One region of the Bacillus salitolerans genome, then DNA from elsewhere that is predicted to be linked to it. Evidence: riboswitches for the same ligand, from Rfam matches in the RefSeq annotation. Region 1 holds a riboswitch; each other region holds the start of a gene.
The links. A riboswitch is a leader RNA that binds a small molecule or an ion and turns the genes downstream of it on or off. The one in region 1 is predicted to bind cobalamin.
Positions count from the first base shown of each region.

Region 1 (6,552 bases):
TGATAGGAAAAGGTAAATCATTCTTATAAAATTAAAAAAGAAGGGAGGTATTGCAATCCCTTCGTTCCGAGTCACGATTCAACTCGATTTGCTGCTTCAACGGCAATCTGGTAAGCACTTAAAATCGATTCGGTTTCCTCTTCATCTTCAATCCCAACGAGATATTGCTCTCCATCTTCATTTTCTACCTTCATTAGAAGGGTTTCATCATCACTGTCTAACAGCGCATACGATTCTTCACCTTGATGAAACAATGCTTCAACGGAATACTCCTTTTCCGACCCGTTTTCATCCTCAATCGTTATAAAATCACGTTCCTGTAGTTCCATATAGGATCACACTCCATCTTTCCTAATTCTTTTGTATGGATTGGTATCTAGATGCAGATGCACCGGTTTGTCCATCTTCTTTCAGAGAGCCTTTTTCTAGTTGTCCTGCATTTTCAATATCACCACTCATGGAATAACCTGCCACGTCAATATTTCCTGTTGTACCGTACAAGCCCATCCCACCAAGCTGCACATTCAATTTCTGCTCATTGTTTTGCTGCTTTGTCACCATCTATCACCTCCTAAAAGTTAAGGTTTATCTTTCTATAGGAAACTATCCAGTGTATTTTACAAATCGAGTTGAATACTGTTAAAGAAAATAGAGAACCAACAAGGTTCTCTATTCGTTATAGGTCTTTATTTTTCTTTGAGGTATGAGGCTTTGTTCTTCTTCTAGAACCAGGATTCGTTTCATTTGCATTTTTGACTGCGTTTTGAAGCTTCTTACTCATTTGTTCAGCCATATTTACAACTCCTTTCACCTAGGTTACTAGTAGCTTTCCCAAAATGATTCTATGTATTTGTTTGGATACTTCAGCAGAAAATTCGACATTTTTTGTATGTATTATTAAAAATTATGGTAGTATAGGGATAATAAGACAATATACCTACTTCGTTTAAATAAGGGCGTGTACGATGAACATTCTAGAAGTTATTCATAAACGAAATCAAAAAATGATTATTGTCATATGGTTTGGTCTCATTTCCTTTACCATATTAAATTTCTTTGATACAGGGACGACTTTCCATGCAATCGTTTGGTTCGGATATCCTATTGCGATCATACCGACAATATTATGCTGGAACAAAAAGTCGATTACCTTCACTATGTACACGATTACAGCCTATTCATTAGTCTTGTTGGCTTTAGTGAATTATATGGATCATCATTATGTGAATTATATTTTTCTTTTTTTACCATTGTTATTAAGTGCTTTATATCCTGACGTACGGAATTTTTTATTTTCATATGTTGGATCTTCCGTTAGTATCGTTTACTTTTCGTATAAGTATGGACATGAGTATTTTGTGCTCTGGGAAAGCTATTATTCTATTCATCTTGTCATTTTAACAACGTTAATGGCACTCATCACATTTTATAGCTCTCAATTATCAGAGAAGCTTCGATTAGATGCGGAAAAGAAAGCAAATAAGGCAAAGAAGGAAACCGAAAAAGCGAAGGCTTTAACAAGAGAAACGATACAATATCTAGCTTATAATGATCCCCTTACTGGATTACCAAATCGAAATGCGTTTTTAAAACAATTTAAAGATCGAATTAAGAATAATCAAAATGAGAACAATCATATTGCTCTCCTTTACTTTGACCTAGATAATTTTAAACGAATTAATGATACGCTCGGACACCATGTAGGTGATGACTTGTTAAAGGAAATAGTCAATCGATTATCTGCAAATTGTCAGGAAGGGACGATTTACAGGCTCGGTGGTGATGAATTTGGATGGGTAATCGACCTCGGTCAAGATCTGTTGGTAGCGGAGCAAAGTGCCAGAAAGCTTCTGAGCTTATTCCAAACAAGCACTCAGTTAGGTACGATGAATATCTATATTTCTCCAAGTGTTGGGATCTCGATCTATCCTATCGACGGCACAACAGCCGAACAATTGCTTAAGCAAGCGGATATGGCCATGTACCGTGCAAAGGAAAATGGGAAAAATACGTATGCCTTTTATAATGCACAAATGTCTAGTGACCAAGAGCAACAGTTTTACCTTGAGGCAGATTTACGAAAAGCGATCAAAAACGATGAGTTTGTGCTTCACTATCAGCCAATTGTAGAGTCGAAAACATTTAAGCTAAAAGGATTTGAGGTTCTCTTAAGATGGGAGCATCCAGACTACCAAGTGGTCCCACCTCATCGATTTATTCCACTTGCAGAAGAGACGAATTTAATTCTTCCAATGGGAGAGTGGGTATTACGGAATGCATGCCTACAAGCAAAGGTGTGGCAGGATACATATCAAACATCTGTGACCGTTGCAGTGAATCTTTCTATTAAACAATTTTTACAAAATGATTTAGCAGATCAAATTAAGCAAATCCTAAAGGAAACGAAGCTATCTCCGGAATTACTAGAATTAGAAATTACTGAGAGTATGACAATGAATGCGATGCATACTCAGGAAGTATTGAAAGAACTCAAGCAAATAGGTGTGAAAGTTGCCATTGATGATTTTGGAACAGGCTACAGTTCTTTTGCTTATTTGAAAAAGTTCTCTGTTGATCAGCTTAAAATTGACCGTAGCTTCATTCGCGATATGGAGAGTGGAGATACTGACCTTGCGATTGTACGGACCATCGTCTCGATGGCGAAGCATCTTCAATTAGAAGTTGTCGCTGAAGGGGTAGAGGAAATAAATCAATTACATGAATTGCAGAAAATGGATTGTGATTTCATCCAAGGCTATTATTTTAGTAAACCTGTTCCTCCTAATGAAGCGGAACAATTCATTAAAAGCCAAATGAAGTTCGGTAAGGTAATAGAAGGGTAACTCTACTTTTTGGCGAATTGGCTCATCGGCAGACTTTGAGCAAAAAAACATACAGGATAAGCGAAAAAGAGGCAGATTTGAGTAAAATCAAGTCTCTTTTTTATATGCTGGGACTTATTTGGCAAATTTATGGCTTCTTCTATGAAAAAGTAGGATGATAATGATGAAATTTTGCATTCTATCAGCAACTTTAGGTAGTTTGTCGGCAAGTTTTATGAATATATCGTCAACTCTAGCATTTTATCATCAACTTTTGGAAATTATCATCAACTTTTCAAAACATCGTCAAGCTTATTAGTTTTATCATCAACTTTGAAAAGAATATCGTCAACTTTCGGACATTTAACAGCAACTTACTAAGTGAAAACAAAAGAGTCCAAATCATTTGTCGAAAAATATCACTTTTTCAGACATTGAACTTTCTACCAAATTAGGGTAAGATTAAATAACACAATATATTGTTGTGTTTATCGAAAAGAAAACTACATATTGATATATGACCGCGAGTTAAGGTGCTATGCTAGCTTAATAGGGAATTTGGTGCAAAGCCAAAACTGTCCCCGCAACTGTAAGTGTGACGAAATGAGTATATACCACTTTGGATGTAAGATCCATGGGAAGGACTCATAGTAGAGTCAAGCACGAGTCAGGAGACCTGCCTTAATTTTTAGCGTTTCATATTCTTCGGGGATTGGGAGGATGAAGCGATGGTTTAACTAGAGTTAAAGCATAGCTTCTATCTTTTCTCTGTTTAATCTATCGTTTTATCCACTCCAATAGGTGAGTGGATTTTTTCGTTTACTGAGAAATTGTATTTAAGGATGAAAAGGAGGAAGAACAGATGCTTCAAACGGCAACAATGATTCATGATGAACAAGGACAATATGAACCTTTTTCAAAAGAAAGAATAACGAGCTTTATTCAAAAAATAGGGGGAAGTTTTCCACAGCTTGATCTGGAAAGCTACACCCAAAAAATAACCAATACCATTCTAAATCGTGAAATATTCACAAAAAAACAGATCACGAATTTATTAGTCCTTGAGGGACTTGCGAATATAAACGAACAGGAGCCAGACTGGACTTACTTTTGTGCACGTGTCTACTTGCATAAACTATACAATGAGGCAGCTACGAATAGAGGTTATGATTCCAAACAAAATTATGGACCTTTTTTACCATTAGTAGAAACACTTGTAGAAATGGGCATCTATCAAAAGTCCTTACTTACAGACTACTCAAAAGAGGAAATTGAATATCTAGGCGCTGTAATCCAGCAAGAGAATGATCATTTATTTACATATATAGGACTACGAACATTATCAGACCGCTATATAGCAAAGGACTATAACAAGAATATATTCGAGCTCCCGCAGGAAAGATTCATGATTATTGCGATGAGTTTAATGAAAAAAGAAGCAAAGGGTGAAAGACTCCACTTAGTAAAAGAAGCTTACTGGGCACTTAGTCAATTAATGATGACAGTAGCAACGCCAACTCTATCAAATGCGGGTAAAACGGTTGGACAGCTATCTAGCTGCTTTATAGATACAGTGGATGATAGCCTCCAAGGCATTTATGACAGTAATACCGATATTGCGAATTTATCGAAATCAGGTGGGGGCATTGGGGTGTACATCGGAAAAATTAGAAGCCGTGGTAGTGATATAAAAGGATACAAAGGGGTATCATCTGGAGTGATCCCATGGATGAAGCAAATTAATAATACAGCTGTTAGTGTTGATCAGCTAGGGCAACGAAAGGGTGCCATTGCTGTTTATTTGGATGTTTGGCACAAGGACATATTTTCTTTCCTCGATTCAAAATTAAACAATGGGGATGAGCGATTACGGACACATGACCTGTTTACGGGGGTGTGCATTCCAGACCTATTTATGGAAAAGGTTGAAGCAAGAGAGGAATGGCACTTATTTGATCCTCATGAAGTAAGAAACGTGATGGGCTACAGCCTTGAAGATTTCTATGATGAAAAAACGGGTAGTGGAAGCTTCCGGCAAAAATACGAGGAATGTGTAAATCACCCAGACCTTTCTTCTGAAAAGGTTCTAGCTATCGACATTATGAAGCGGATTATGATCTCTCAATTAGAAACCGGAACACCGTATATGTTTTATCGAGATGAAGTGAATCGGAAAAATGCCAATGCTCATATTGGAATGGTGTATTGCAGTAACCTATGTACAGAAATTACCCAAAACCAAAGTGCCACAACAGTGGATGAACAATTTACCGAGGATGGAAAGATCATTACTGTCAAAACACCTGGAGATTTTGTCGTTTGTAATTTATCTTCTATTAATCTTGCAAAAGCTGTTAGTAAAAATGCATTAGATCGGCTCATTCCAATCCAAGTGAGAATGCTAGATAATGTCATCGACTTAAATACGATTCCTGTCTTACAAGCACAAATAACCAATCAAAAATACAGATCGATTGGGTTAGGAACGTTTGGGTGGCATCACTTGCTCGCATTAAAGGGTATCAAATGGGAAAGTGAAGAAGCTGTCCATTATGCAAATGAACTTTATGAAAAAATAGCATACTTAACGATTCAGGCAAGCAATGATCTTGCAAAGGAAAAGGGAGCATATCCTGCATTCAAAGATTCTGCATGGCACACGGGTCAGTATTTTGAAAGTAGAGGATATGAAGATGAAAATTGGCAGTCCCTAAAAGAGGACGTTCAAAAATTCGGTATTCGAAATGGGTATTTAATGGCGATTGCACCGAATGCATCTACTTCAATAATTGCAGGAAGCACAGCTAGTATTGATCCAATCTTCCAAAAGCTTTATTCAGAAGAAAAGAAAGATTATAAGATTCCTGTGACCGCTCCAGATTTGAACCCAGATACTTTTTGGCTTTATAAATCTGCCTACCATATTGATCAAGAGTGGAGTATTATGCAAAATGCGGCGAGGCAGCGCCATATTGATCAAGCAATCTCCTTTAATCTTTATGTCGTCAACACCATACAAGCAAAGGAGTTATTAGCTCTTCATTTATCTGCATGGAGAAGTGGGATGAAAACCACCTATTACGTTCGGTCTACTTCAAGTGATATTGAAGAATGTGATTCGTGTGCAAGTTAAGGGGGAATACAAATGGCAATATTAGAAAAACGAAAAATCATGGACGTAGAAGCACCTAATCGGTCTACTGCTATTATTAATGGGTCTAGCTCAAATGTGTTAAATTGGGATGACATCGCTTACCCGTGGGCATATACGAAGTATAAAAAAATGCTAGCTAACTTTTGGACACCGTTTGAAATCAACATGTCACAGGACATAAAACAATTTCCGGAACTTACCGAAACGGAAAGGGAAGCCTTTTTGAAAATCATCGGGTTATTAGCTCTACTAGATAGTGTCCAAACCGATTATGCCGGTAAAGTGGCTGATTATCTAACTGATTCAAGCATCAATGCACTTATGATCATGCTTGCTCAGCAGGAAGTTATTCATAATCATTCGTATTCTTATGTGTTATCAAGCCTTGTTCAGAAAAAAACACAGGATGAAGTGTTTGAATTTTGGAGAAAAGATCCCATTCTGAGAAAGAGAAATGACTTTGTGACCAATGGCTATAAGGATTTCGCTGAAACACCAAATGTAGAGAATTTATTAAAATCCATTGTGTATGATGTCGTACTAGAAGGATTGTTTTTCTACTCAGGGTTTGCATTC
Region 1 is NZ_JBHUEM010000052.1:28,089-34,640, forward strand. It holds gene ACFSCX_RS20665 (DUF1292 domain-containing protein) at 72-329, opposite strand; gene ACFSCX_RS20670 (hypothetical protein) at 352-561, opposite strand; gene ACFSCX_RS20675 (putative bifunctional diguanylate cyclase/phosphodiesterase) at 966-2,843, shown strand; cobalamin riboswitch at 3,337-3,520, shown strand; gene ACFSCX_RS20680 (ribonucleoside-diphosphate reductase subunit alpha) at 3,685-5,955, shown strand; gene ACFSCX_RS20685 (ribonucleotide-diphosphate reductase subunit beta) at 5,968-6,552, shown strand, end outside.

Region 2 (6,552 bases), on a different contig from region 1:
CAATATCTAGATCCCCCAATCTCCTAAACACCGTATCTCGATGTCCAGATAAAACGATTTGGTCATTTTCGGTAGGTAAAGCGGTCCCAGGGTAATGGCCGACACCTACGTCTAGTGCGTCTTCATCAATTCCCGCTACAATTGGCAAATTAGCGGCTAATGAAGGGAGTGACAAGATTCCTAATACCTTACTATTAGTCTCAACTGAATTAGAATTAGTATCTTGTACTCTATCATGAAAATCCTCTGATATTTGTAATTGTACAATTGGTTTTTGTACAACTCGATTTGCATGCTCTAAAGCGTTGACTTGGGATTCTGCTTTTGACCATAGGTCAAAGCATCCAATTAATATAAAAAGAAACCCTCCTGCCATAAACAAGAGGGGAGATTTAGTTTTCAGTTTAGATAGTACCTTGTTTTTTTCTATTTGAAACATACATAACAGCTCCAATTAGTAAAAGTAGTAAACCTAAAAGAATAATGTTATATGCATTAGTAGCTGTTTCTGGTAATGGTTTTCCTTCTTGTGTTGGCTGAGGTTCCACCACTGTCTCGTCGTTACTATCAGTAGTTTTCAATGGTAAGTTGTAAAGTGAGCCCTCACCATTTAGGAATAAATGGTATGCTACGACTCCTCTAAAGGCTTGATCAGTTGAGAATACGTCACTTACCTCTCCTCCTTGATAGTCAAAGCCACCATCAGCGTTTTGGAAGGTTAATAAGTAACTCACGATTGACTGACCATTGTTTGAAAAAAGTTCACTCGTTGGATTCATTCCTAAGGCTGTTAATGCAATAATCACTTGAGCAGCCGTAGAGCTATTGTTAACTTTTGAATCTAAGTACTGTGCTGATAGATATTGAACAGCAAGATCAATCTTGGAGTTGACATCTACTTGATTTTTATAGGGAGCAAGTGCCGTTATTACCATTGCTGTCGTATCTATATCACTGCTTTCGCTGCCATCCCATGCCCAGCCACCATCTTGATTTTGATTCTCTATGAGAGAACTAACTAGCTTTTCTCTCGTCCAAGTAGCAGTCTTTGGAACTTCAAATTTAGCACTATCTAAGGCAAGAAGAGCAAAAATAACCCCGTTTAAACCTTGCTTCGTAACATCCCCATTATAAATATGTTCAACTAGGTTATATCCTTCGAAGTCTGTAGGATTCCCTCCTGCTGCTAGTATTCCTAACGTATATCTTTCATAATCCGTTATTCTAGTAAATTGACCTTCACTAGTTGTTACCACATTTTTAACTTCTTCTAAATAGGATGCTGGTATCTCTTTTCCTGCTTTACTAAGCCCAATAACTTCCCATTCACCTATATTATTCGCTAATATATACTTTGTAGCAAGATTAACGGTAGATTGTAGCTTTTCAGAAGTAATAACATCTACTGGTTTTGTTTCCGGTTTTGTTTCAGTTTCTCCTGAATTTTCCTTTTCTGGCGCTGAGGTTTCCCAAGATTCATATTGGAATGTTATCTTATCACCAGATTGTAGCTTATAACTATCTGCACCAACAGTTGCCATTTCTCCATTTACATAGAATGCCCAATAATAAGTACCCTCTGCTGCTAGATTATTTACAGCTGTAATCATTTTTCCATATTCTGATTCACTAAATAGAACATTTTCTACACCTAGAATTACTTGAAGTAGTTCAAATGCCGTTGGTTCATTCAGAAAAGAGACTTCACTAACTTCTTTCATCGTTCCTTTCTCATCATTTCCAATCACATTCAATGATACTGTTTTTTCAGGTGCTACATTCCAATCAATATATTGAAAGGTAAGTTTATCTCCATCTTGAACTATATAACTATCAGCACCCACTTGCGCTGTAATACCATTAATATAAAGCCCCCAATAATGAGTACCCTCTGCCTTTATTTCATTAATGGATGTAATATATTTCCCATATTCACTTTCTTCAAATAGTACATTTTCTGCACCAACAGCATCACTAAGAACATCAAATGCTGTAGCTCCTTCTGGAAAACTAACCTCTTTCTCTAACGTACCACTTTCTTGTGAACCTACGATTGAAACGATACTTGTATTTTCAGCTGCAAATATTGTTGGCTGGTAGCCACTCGATACAAAGGCTATCATTAGAAATAACAAGGTAAAAACTTTCAAACTTCTACTTACTATCATTTCCTTCTCTCCCTTACCATTAGAAATCCAAAAAAAAATCCCCACTGGGAGGGGATGATTCTGTTAAGAGGCAATCAAGGAAAAAAGCCGACTTAACACCCTCCTATCCGCGTAGGCTTTCGGTGTGAAAAACAGGCAGGTCTCCTGGCTCATGATCAACATAATCTACGCCTTCCCATCGTCTGACAGTGACATATTGTAGATTACTACCAATTACAGTGGCGGGACCGCGTCGGTATTTCACCGAACTTCCCTTTTAAATTAACATCATCACATGTTAATACCTATTTTATACACTATGAAATTACATTCATTTTAACAAATAGATTCATATTTTGTCTATGACAAATCTCATTTTGGTTTCTCATGAAACAAGAACATTCGCCAAGAGTAGCCTCAAATCAACTATTTTCGAGGTAAAAAGAAAGAAAATGTCGTACCTTCATTTATTTTGCTATGAACCGAGATATTTCCTTTATGTGCTTCAATAATATTTTTTACGATCGCAAGTCCGAGTCCCGTCCCTGTTTTCCCTCTTGTTCTTGCTTTATCAGCCTTATAAAAACGTTCAAACACAAAAGGTAAATCTTCATTTGGAATCCCCGTACCAGAGTCTTGAACATCTACTTTTAGTCCATCTGACAAGAGTGTAACCCGTACATTAACTTCCCCATTTGTGGATGTGTGTCTTATTGCATTATCAATGAGGTTTGTAAACACTTGTTCCATTCTATCGGGATCAAGGATAAAACTATCCTGACAGTTTTGACAGGTATAAGTAAGGGAAATGGACTTCTCCTTAGCTAAACCATGAAACTTACGAACCACTCGGTCTACAAAATCCTTTATATTGGTATGTTCCTCTTGAAGCTGTATATGCCCTGCTTCCATTCGAGCTAAATCTAATAATTCATTTACTAATCGACCCATTCGAAGGGATTCATCATAAATAACCTGAGCAATTTCCTTTTTCTCTTGTTCTGTTGCTGCGATATCATCAATGATGGCTTCGCTATATCCTTGTAGCATAGATATTGGGGTTCGTAGCTCATGCGAGACGTTTGCAATAAAGTCCTTTCGTAATTTATCTAGTCTTCTTTCTTCTGTCATGTCACGGATAACCGCCACAGCACCACGAATTTGTGTTCCATTATACAAAGGGCCCATTACAATAACCCAATTACGCCCTTGAAAGCTGAGCTCTATTAGTTGTTCACGTTCAGATGAAACTACACGTCCAAAAAGTTCTTTTACTTCTATCGGAACCTCAATGTCTGATCTAGATTCCATTCCTTGTTCATAGTACCATGCTTGTAAGAACCTCTCTGCAGGTGGATTTGAAATTTGCATCATACCATTACGATTTAGCGTAATCACTCCATCTGCCATACTGCTTAAAATACTAAATAATTGTTCTTTCTCATGTCTTAGTGCGTCAATATTTAATTTTAATTGTGTACCCATTTTATTAAAGGCAACGGCAAGTTCGCCTATTTCATCTCTTGTTAGAATAGGAAGCTTCGTTTCAAATCTTCCTTTCGCCATTTGGAAAGCAGCCTCTCTCATCCTTATTAATGGAGAGGTAATCCTCGTTGAGAGGAAAAAGGCAAAGAAGGTGGTTAGCATAAAAGCTATTCCAGCTGCTAAGAAAATGAGTTTAGTCGTTTGTTTAGTTGTTTGTTCAATTGCATAGAGGGATTGGTATAGAAATACAGCACTTTTAGGCTGTGATTCGATTGGAACCCCTACTATGATAATTTCATAATACGTGTCATTCTCCATCTTAAAGGATGAGAGTTCCGTTTTCATCGTAACCGTTCGTTGGTCAGTGAAAACCTTTGAAAGTACTGGATCCTCTTTAATATATGACAGCGGTATTTCAACCATTTCGTCACCTGAAGTTGAATACCAAAAGTGTTCCTCATCATCTACTATCAGTACCTTCGTTAACGGGTCAACTACCTCTGCTGAAATCGATTTTGCAAGTTCGTTATCTCCGTATGTATCCATGATCTTGGCAATTTTATTGGCTACTTGGGTAAGATCTTTTTCCGCTTCATTCACATGGTATTGTTCGAAAAACTCGAGGAGCATGATGGTTAGCATAAGTAGTACGAATGATACGAGTAATAGTATCGTCATCCATAGTTTTCCTACCACACTTCTCCAGAGCTTCATTCTTCTACAACCTCAAATTTATACCCAACACCCCAAACCGTTACAATCATTCTAGCTGCTGATTCAGATACTTTATTTAATTTCTCTCTTAGTCTTTTCACATGTGTATCGACAGTTCGAAGATCTCCGAAGAATTCATAATGCCAAACTTCCTTCAATAACTGCTCTCTGTCATACACTTTATCTGGTGACTTCGCCAGAAAGTATAATAACTCATATTCCTTTGGTGTTAATCCGACTTCTGTTCCATCTGCTGTTACTCGATGTGCATCGTTATCTATTGTTATATGAGGGAATACAAGTACATCCTTCGTATTTGTATCATTCTGCATGTACACCGCTTTTGAGGATCTTCTTAAAAGAGCCTTTACTCTAAGAACAACTTCTCTTGGGCTAAAGGGTTTGACAATATAGTCATCCGTTCCTACCTCAAATCCTTGAACTCGATTGGCTTCCTCTCCTTTAGCTGTTAACATAATAATTGGTGTAGCCTTTTTTTCCCTCAACTCCTTGCAAACTTCCATTCCATCTTTCTCAGGCATCATCAAATCTAAAAGAATAAGATCATAGTTATTCTCTAATGCTTTTTCGAGTGCCTCTTTTCCATTTTCAGCCTCTTCAATTTGATATCCTTCTCTTTCTAAGTACATTTTTAACAATCTGCGAATACGTTCCTCATCGTCCACTACTAGAATATTAACAACCTGTCCCATTTTTTCCACACCTCTTTTTAAAAGTATAAACCGTTTTTATAAAAAAGCCTTCACGATTGTGAAGGCTATTCATTAGGCATAAGAGTGTAAGCCTGCTAGTACTAAATTAACTACTACTAAATTGAATGTAATAATGGCAAAGCCACCAACTGCTAACCATGCTGATTTTTCACCATGCCATCCTTTAGATAAGCGCAAATGCAGGAACGCTGCATAAAATAAAAACGTAATTAGTGCCCATACTTCTTTTGGATCCCATCCCCAGAATCTAGTCCAGGCTATTTGAGCCCATATCATGGCAAATATTAAAGCCCCTAGAGTGAATATCGGAAACCCAATCGCAACTGATCGATACGTAATTTCATCTACTAGTTGAGGGTTTACATTTCTAACTAACGGCTGAAGTGCGGCAGCAATTCTCTTACGAAGTGCTAATCGTAGTATTCCATATAGAACGATACCAGCTAAAAGAGATAAAACTAACGTGTTTAATTTTCTAGGTGCGTCTTTGCCTTTCATCCACTCAGGTGCATTAACAAGAGGGTGCATCGTTTCTGTTGTTAGTTCCTTACCACCAGATGGTCCTATAACAGGAGGTATATTATACACTAACTCTACTTCCTGATTTAAGTTCGGGTCTGTATACGTAAAGACTGCTTCATACTTAACTGACGAGAACCCTACTGTTAACAGGATAAAACCAAAAACGCTCAAAATACTATATAGTACAAATTCTAACCAAAAAGTACTTTTACTTTTCACCGTCTGGTCTACCATCTTTATTAAATAGATAAGTCCTGATGCAAAACTGACAGCTAAAATAGCCTCACCAAGTGCAGCCGTCGTAACATGAATTAATAACCAATCACTCTGTAATGCTGGAATTAATGGTGCAATGTCACGAGGAAACATACTTGCATAAGCAATAATTAATAAAGCAACAGGAAGCGTAAATAAACCTAGAACACTACTTTTATAAATAAAGTAAATGACAATAAAAGATAACACTAGTGCCATTCCAAAGAACGTTGTAAACTCAAATAAATTACTCACAGGAACATGACCAGATGCGATCCATCTTGTGATAAAATATCCAAGCTGTGCTAGGAATCCACCAATTGTTACAATAATACCAATTTTGCTCCAACGATTTTCTTTTGTTTCACTTTTTTTGTCACGAATGGCTCCACCAAAAATAAATGTAGCGACCAAATAAAGAATAAAAGCTATATATAAAAAATTACTACTTAAGGCAACCACTACAATCCCCCTTAACCTAAGAATCTTCTGATTGATCAATTGGAACAGCAATATCTGTTCCATCTAATACTAACTCTAGTTCTTTCTTTAATCCATACCAATTTTTATTCGTATGACCAGCAATCCAATATTCATTGTTACCTTGTTTGCTAATCCAAATTCTGCGATGGTTCCAATACATCCCTTGAATGACACCAATCATGAAGATAGCTCCGCCAATGCCTAGGATCCAA
Region 2 is NZ_JBHUEM010000045.1:227,631-234,182, forward strand. It holds gene ACFSCX_RS18945 (class D sortase) at 1-439, opposite strand, end outside; gene ACFSCX_RS18950 (DUF4430 domain-containing protein) at 405-2,168, opposite strand; cobalamin riboswitch at 2,286-2,471, opposite strand; gene ACFSCX_RS18955 (ATP-binding protein) at 2,574-4,346, opposite strand; gene ACFSCX_RS18960 (response regulator transcription factor) at 4,343-5,059, opposite strand; gene ccsB (c-type cytochrome biogenesis protein CcsB) at 5,132-6,319, opposite strand; gene resB (cytochrome c biogenesis protein ResB) at 6,336-6,552, opposite strand, start outside.
Region 2: it holds a riboswitch for cobalamin, as region 1 does, so the genes downstream of both, ACFSCX_RS18950 (DUF4430 domain-containing protein) here and ACFSCX_RS20680 (ribonucleoside-diphosphate reductase subunit alpha) in region 1, are expected to answer to the same signal.

Region 3 (6,552 bases), on a different contig from region 1:
TCTAGCTAGCTCACGATCTACCTTTCTCTCTAACTGAAACTCTGCACCATGATCTTCTAAGGATCCCAGCATTCTTTCCGAATCAGTAATCGAAAACTGTCCATGTATTCTTGTACCATGCGGTGTTAGCACAATGATAGTATCAGGATTTGCTCGTTCCATTGCTTCTCCTAGCTTCAGCATACTCTCCCTTGTGGTCCCCATTCGATTTGGCTGATCCCCGCTTAATTCTGGAATTATTTCTCCGCCATGAGGGGTGATACAAGAAAATACAAATGGATTCATTAACCTCTCCCCTTCTCTAAAAACATTTATAGTGTATTTATTTCGAGTTTCTAAACAAAATTCCTGCATGTTTACATTAGTAAAAGTTGACATATGATCAGAATTCATGAAGACTGTCGCTAGAATTTGGAAGAAGGACTATAATGAAGAAGGAAATTTAAACCATTAGCCGGTGTTTCACCCTGCATTGAAAGGGAATGGAGTGTAATACATGTTTTGGACTTTATTCATACTGACAATCGTCATTTGCCTGCCGGGAATTTTCTTTATGGTTCAGACTGAAAAAAAGTTGGAGGATGCTGGAGATATTTCGGATAAAGAGCAATTATCGCACACCTTTTGACTGTCGTGTTATTCTGTGCCATTGGGGCCTTTTCTATCACAAGAGTCGATATCATTCCGACATTATTTCATGGAGGCATTTTTACTTATGGTTTAGAGCTAGGGCTGATTTGTTCAATTGGCAATCTTTTATTCTATTATTTTTACTTCGTCAAATCAGTTTCGTATCAAGATTATATTGATATCGAGAACCATTATAAGCGAATAGGTATAATGGGGCGCATCATTTATGGTGGATTTGTTGAAGAGGTAATATTTCGATTCGGAATCATGAGCTTACTGCTATGGCTATGGCAACTAATCTTTGAGTCAGTAAACGGGATTGGCATTGGTATCGCGATCAGCTTTTCTAGTAGTCTATTTGCCCTTGTCCATTTACCTGGATAAGCTAGTGAGTTCTGAACCAAAGGCAACATGTATGTGTATGCCATAGTAGGAAACATTTGGGTAGGTGTCTTAGCCGGCTTTGCATTTCTAAAGGCAGATATCTTTGCTGCGATTATTGTTCACATCTTATTTCATCTTATTTGGATTCCCATTCAAAAAATGCTCGAACCCAGTATTCACAGTAGAACCGGAAATTCTTACTAAGAAAATGGAGGAAGATAGATTGTTTTGATTTAAGCAAAAAACAATCACAATTGAAGAACGTAGGAAAACAGCCCTTTACTTTTTTACTCTGTCTCCTGTATTTTTAATAGCTTTATTGTTTGTGTTCGTTATAACAAAAGAATTAAATATCTTCTTGTATGGCGGTATGGTTGGAACACTAGTTGTTGGATTTAGAGAAAGTCAAATTATTAAAAGCACACTAAAGAATGAAAATAAGTAGATGGAAGGTGTATCCATGGGATTTGTGAAGAAAAAGTATTCAGTAAAGACGTATCGCACGCTTTCAAATGTTTTCATCATTGTTTCCGTCCTACTTTTACTATTTAACTTAGTATCTATTGTCGTTGATGGATGGAGTGTTTATAAATTTATGCCTACTCTTGTCGCAATTGTATGGCTAGGAGTGGGGCTTATGATTAGAGCACAAGCAAATAATACCTAAGTTACCATCGAAATTAGAGGTTGGATTGTGTTGAATTGTCATAAAAGATATAATAGTTAGAAAATACCATTACTATTTTCCTACTAAATGACCTTTTACGAGCTTAGCCCCCACTATCTTTTTACACCATATATAATGGAATCGAAGTTATGGAGTGAATATTATGAATTACAGCCAGAGAAATAAGTATGTCGCCCTTATCGTTCTAATAAGCGTGATTATTTTTCATATTTTTTTCTTCAACGTCTTTAAAAATATATGGACAAACATTCTAATTCATAGTCTTTTAGTTTCGATTCTACTTTATAGTCTCATGCAGCTGAAGAATTACTGGATGAACAAACAAAATATTGACGAGCTACTTTTAAGTAAAGAGATTAGTGAAAAAATAATCGAGGAAAATCCTTGTATGATTTTTGTAAAGGACTGGAACGGGTATTATCTCTTGGCTAATTCGACCTTTGCCGATATGTTTGGTGTAACACCGAAGGACATTATTGGGAAATTAGAAAAGGATTTTAATCCTCTTGCCACAAATATAGAAAAGCGTTTGAAAGAAGACCAGGATATTATGAATGGAACGAAGGATAAAGTTGTTTTTGAGGTTCCCTTTCAGCATTCCAGTGGAGAAACGAAATGGATCCATGCCATTAAAACTCCTATTACTCATAAAGGTAAGAAATATGTTCTTTGTGTATCAACTGATATTACGGATCGGAAACGGAACGAGGAGCTGGTTCACAAGCAGGCCTACTTTGACGATTTAACCGGTTTACCAAACCGTTTAAACTTCTATGATGCCTTAGCTGCTCATCTTGAAAAGTCTAAAGAAACGAACGGAGATTTCTCACTCTTTTTTATCGATTTAGATCGGTTTAAACTCGTTAATGATACGCTCGGACATACGATGGGAGACAAATTATTGCAAAAGGTTTCAATCAGACTTTCAGAATGTATCGATTCTATTGGAGAGGTGTACCGTCTATCGGGTGATGAATTTACGATCATCCTACCAACCGCTGCCTACGAACACGTTAAAACAGTTGCAGAAAAAATCATCAATGAATTGACACGACCTATTTTTATTAAAGATCATGAATTTATTGTAACAGCTAGTATTGGAATTAGTTTATATCCTGTAGATGGATCGGATGTAGAGACATTATTTAAGCGAGCCGATACAGCTATGTACATCGCGAAAGAACATGGAAAAAATACATATAGTTTTTATCAACCAGAACATATTAGAACAACATCTGATCGGTTCATGCTTGAATATCAGCTTAGAAAGGCAGTGGAAAAAAACGAATTCTCCATTTATTTTCAACCTAAAATGAACATCAAAACAGGTAAAATTACAGGGGTAGAAGCACTCATTCGTTGGCAGCATCCTGAGCTTGACATGATTTCGCCGGCAGATTTTATTCCAATCGCCGAAGAGACAGGACTAATTGTATCAATCGGTGAATGGGTACTAGAGGAAGCATGCCGATTAAATAAAGCTTGGCAGGAAGCTGGCTATCCCTCATTAGTTGTTTCAGTTAATTTATCACCCGTTCAATTCAGACACGATGTTATCGGGACCGTGAATCGCGTTTTAGAGAAAACGGGATTAGAAGGCAAGTGGCTAGAGCTAGAAATAACGGAGAACACGTTAATGCGTAATGAGGAATCGGTTATAAAAATATTAAAAACACTGCGAGAACGTGGTATTAAAATCTCGATTGACGACTTTGGAACTGGTTATTGTACACTAAGTTATTTAAAGCATTTACCACTAGACACGTTAAAAATCGCTAGACCTTTTATTCGTGATTTACATCGAGATTTGGTGGATGCAGCCATTGCGACAACACTAATTGAGCTAGGTCATAGTATTAACCTTAATGTCATAGCAGAGGGTGTAGAGGAAGAAAGCCAGCTCCATATTCTGAATGAACATAAATGTGACGAAATACAAGGATACTTAGTTAGTCAACCAAAATCAGAATTAGAACTATTACATTGGATAGAAGAAAATCTGGATGATGATGGAAAGCTGAAGGAACGCTTTAACCTTGAGTTATCGTATAGACATAAATAAGTGAGGCTTTACGATAAGTAGCGACAATATGATGGAAAAACGAAGCAATTGCTTAAAACCTTACTTAAGGGGCAATTGCTTCGTTTTGATTATGAAAGGCTAGCGTCCAGCTGAGGAACTATCGAATCAATGCTCTATTTTTTCGATTCTCTTTACGAGCAGCAGCCGTTTCAAACAGTCTTTTTTCTTCTTCAGTATGAGGTATAACCTTTGGTACGGAAGTTGGTTTTCCATTTTGATCAACAGCTACCATGGTCAGAAACGATTCTGTCGTTAACGTTCTCTTATCAGATAATAAATCAGTTGAGAAAACTTTTACATAGACTTCCATAGAAGTATGGCCCGTTGATGTTACAAATGCTTCTAAACTAAGAGCATTTCCAACGGTGGCAGACGATAAAAAGTCCACAGAATCAATGGATGCTGTCACAACTACATGATTACAGTGCTTCATTGCCGCCAATGCAGCAATTTCATCAATATACGAAAGAACCTTTCCACCGAAAATGGTTTGTAAATGATTTGTATCTGGTGGTAGAACCAGTTTAGTCTGAATGGTTCTTGAGCGTTCTACTGAATAGGCTTGTTCCATCATGGCTTCCCTCCATTAATAAATAATTTTTAAAATGGAATTGAATCTTCACTCTTGAAAGATATCAGCTATATTCAGAAAACGCCGAAGCCTTGCATTATAACTCCATGAACGTTTCATATTGCAACACTCTCCTATCTCCCGTAGGAAAAATTGTGTTCCCTTTATGGCAGGTCTCCTGACTTAGTTTCAACAGTTCTTTACGCCTTCCCATTTCAATATGAAACAGTGGCAAAATCTAACAAAGAACCTAAAGCATCACAGTGGCGGGACCGCGCCGGATTTACACCGACTTCCCTTTTAATCCTTAATTCTCACAATTAAGAAACCATAAAGTATAAAGACATAAAATTGATACTACATCAACATCTTACTATAAACAACTCGATCGTGTCCCAATCAATGTTGTTATACATTTTGTTATGCTCGGAGTTTTGTATGATTTTAAACACGTTTAAATGTATAAATTTCTTTTCCAGATTAACAATAACCGTAGTGTTATCATTTAACACTAACTTCGATGTGGGGGGATATACTTTGAATATTCTTTTAAGGCTAATTACAAGTTTCATTACGCTTGGCACTAAAGTGGCATTTCTACTTAGTAATATTACCTTCAGATTATCGTATTTACTAAGAATGCCAGCTTTAACTTAGTCACTTAAGTATTTTGAAAGTAATCTCTTATTCACATTGTAATGAAAAAGGTAAGTATAGTAATATACTTACCTTTTTCTGTATTTACATGATTGCCATCAAGTCTTTCTCTGGCAAAAATGTCTAGCGCTTCTAGATATACATAACAGGAACTAAATTGAAAAATAATAACCAAGAGGTGATAATATGGAGGAAAATAAGTTAAAGCTTACATCTTCTGAAATCGGAACACTATGGGGAGAGTATGTGAACGGAAGTGCGATAGATATTGTAAATAAATATATGTTTTCAATTATTGAAGACAAGGAGATAAAAGCTACATTTGAGGATGCCATTCAAACATTTGCGAAACAAAAGAAGCAAATCGAAACTTTTATGGTGAATGAAGGGTTTCCAGTTCCAATTGGATTTACTGATTCTGACCTCTATAAAGATAAACCAAGATTATTTACAGATATTTTTTGCTTAAATTACTTACATATCATGACATTACATGGGTTGCTAGGACACATAACCTCTCTAGGTGTTTCTGTTCGAAAAGACCTCAGAGACTTTTATGATTCATGTGATAATGATGCGAAAAAGATGTTTCATCAAACCATTGAATTATTGCTTGAGAAAGGAAATTTTCAAAGAGATCCACTATTTTATCCACCTAATAACCCCGAATTTATATCCACCCAAGATTTCACGGATGGATTTTTTGGAAAAGGAAGAAAGTTAGCAGCTACTGAAATCATTAGTATTTCGTTTAATCTAAAAAAGAGCATTATGGCTAAAACACTTTCTATCGCATTCAGTCAAGTCGCTCATACGAAAGAAGTAAGAAAGTTTTTAACCGATTCTGAACAAACAGCGGATGGTCAAATAAAATCATTTGCAAAAATAATGCAAGCGGATAATTTACCAGTTCCAAAATCATGGGAAACAGAAGTGACGACCACAACGGACTCACCATTTTCAGACAAATTAATGATGTACCATATTGGATTCTTGTTCCAAGCTGCACAAAACTATCATGGGGCGGGATTAGCATCAGCTATGCGAACAGATCTTGTAACAGCTTATGAGGGGACGATTCTGAAAAACTTATGGCTTACAAAAAAATGGTATAACATAATGGTAAAAAATAATTGGTTAGAACAACCGCCTCTTGCTCCTAATAGAAAAGAAATTTCTAAAGAGGTGTAAAGATTCTAATTACCAAGATAGGTTTAGAAAAAGACTTGCATCAAGGAAACAAGTCTCAGCTTGTAGAAAAACCCTCAATGTTCGAAAGGGAGCTCACAATTAAAGCTTCTTAAAAAAGCTATTTGGATCCTGCTCAAAGACATTTCACACGTCATAGTGCCTCTAAATGTCTTTGAGGAACCCTCTCTTAGACATTTCACACGTAAAAGTGCCTCTAAATGTCTTTGAGGAACCCTCTCTTAGACATTTCACATGTCAAAGCGCATCAAAATGTCTATGAATACCTCTCTCTTAGACATTTCACATGGCAGGGCGCCTCTAAATGTCTTTGAGGAACCCTCTCTTAGA
Region 3 is NZ_JBHUEM010000055.1:253,856-260,407, reverse strand. It holds gene ACFSCX_RS24595 (DODA-type extradiol aromatic ring-opening family dioxygenase) at 1-285, opposite strand, end outside; gene ACFSCX_RS24590 (hypothetical protein) at 497-628, shown strand; gene ACFSCX_RS24585 (CPBP family glutamic-type intramembrane protease) at 634-1,014, shown strand; gene ACFSCX_RS24580 (hypothetical protein) at 1,475-1,681, shown strand; gene ACFSCX_RS24575 (sensor domain-containing protein) at 1,845-3,764, shown strand; gene ACFSCX_RS24570 (acyl-CoA thioesterase) at 3,883-4,356, opposite strand; cobalamin riboswitch at 4,508-4,704, opposite strand; gene ACFSCX_RS24565 (DUF3231 family protein) at 5,200-6,204, shown strand.
Region 3: it holds a riboswitch for cobalamin, as region 1 does, so the genes downstream of both, ACFSCX_RS24570 (acyl-CoA thioesterase) here and ACFSCX_RS20680 (ribonucleoside-diphosphate reductase subunit alpha) in region 1, are expected to answer to the same signal.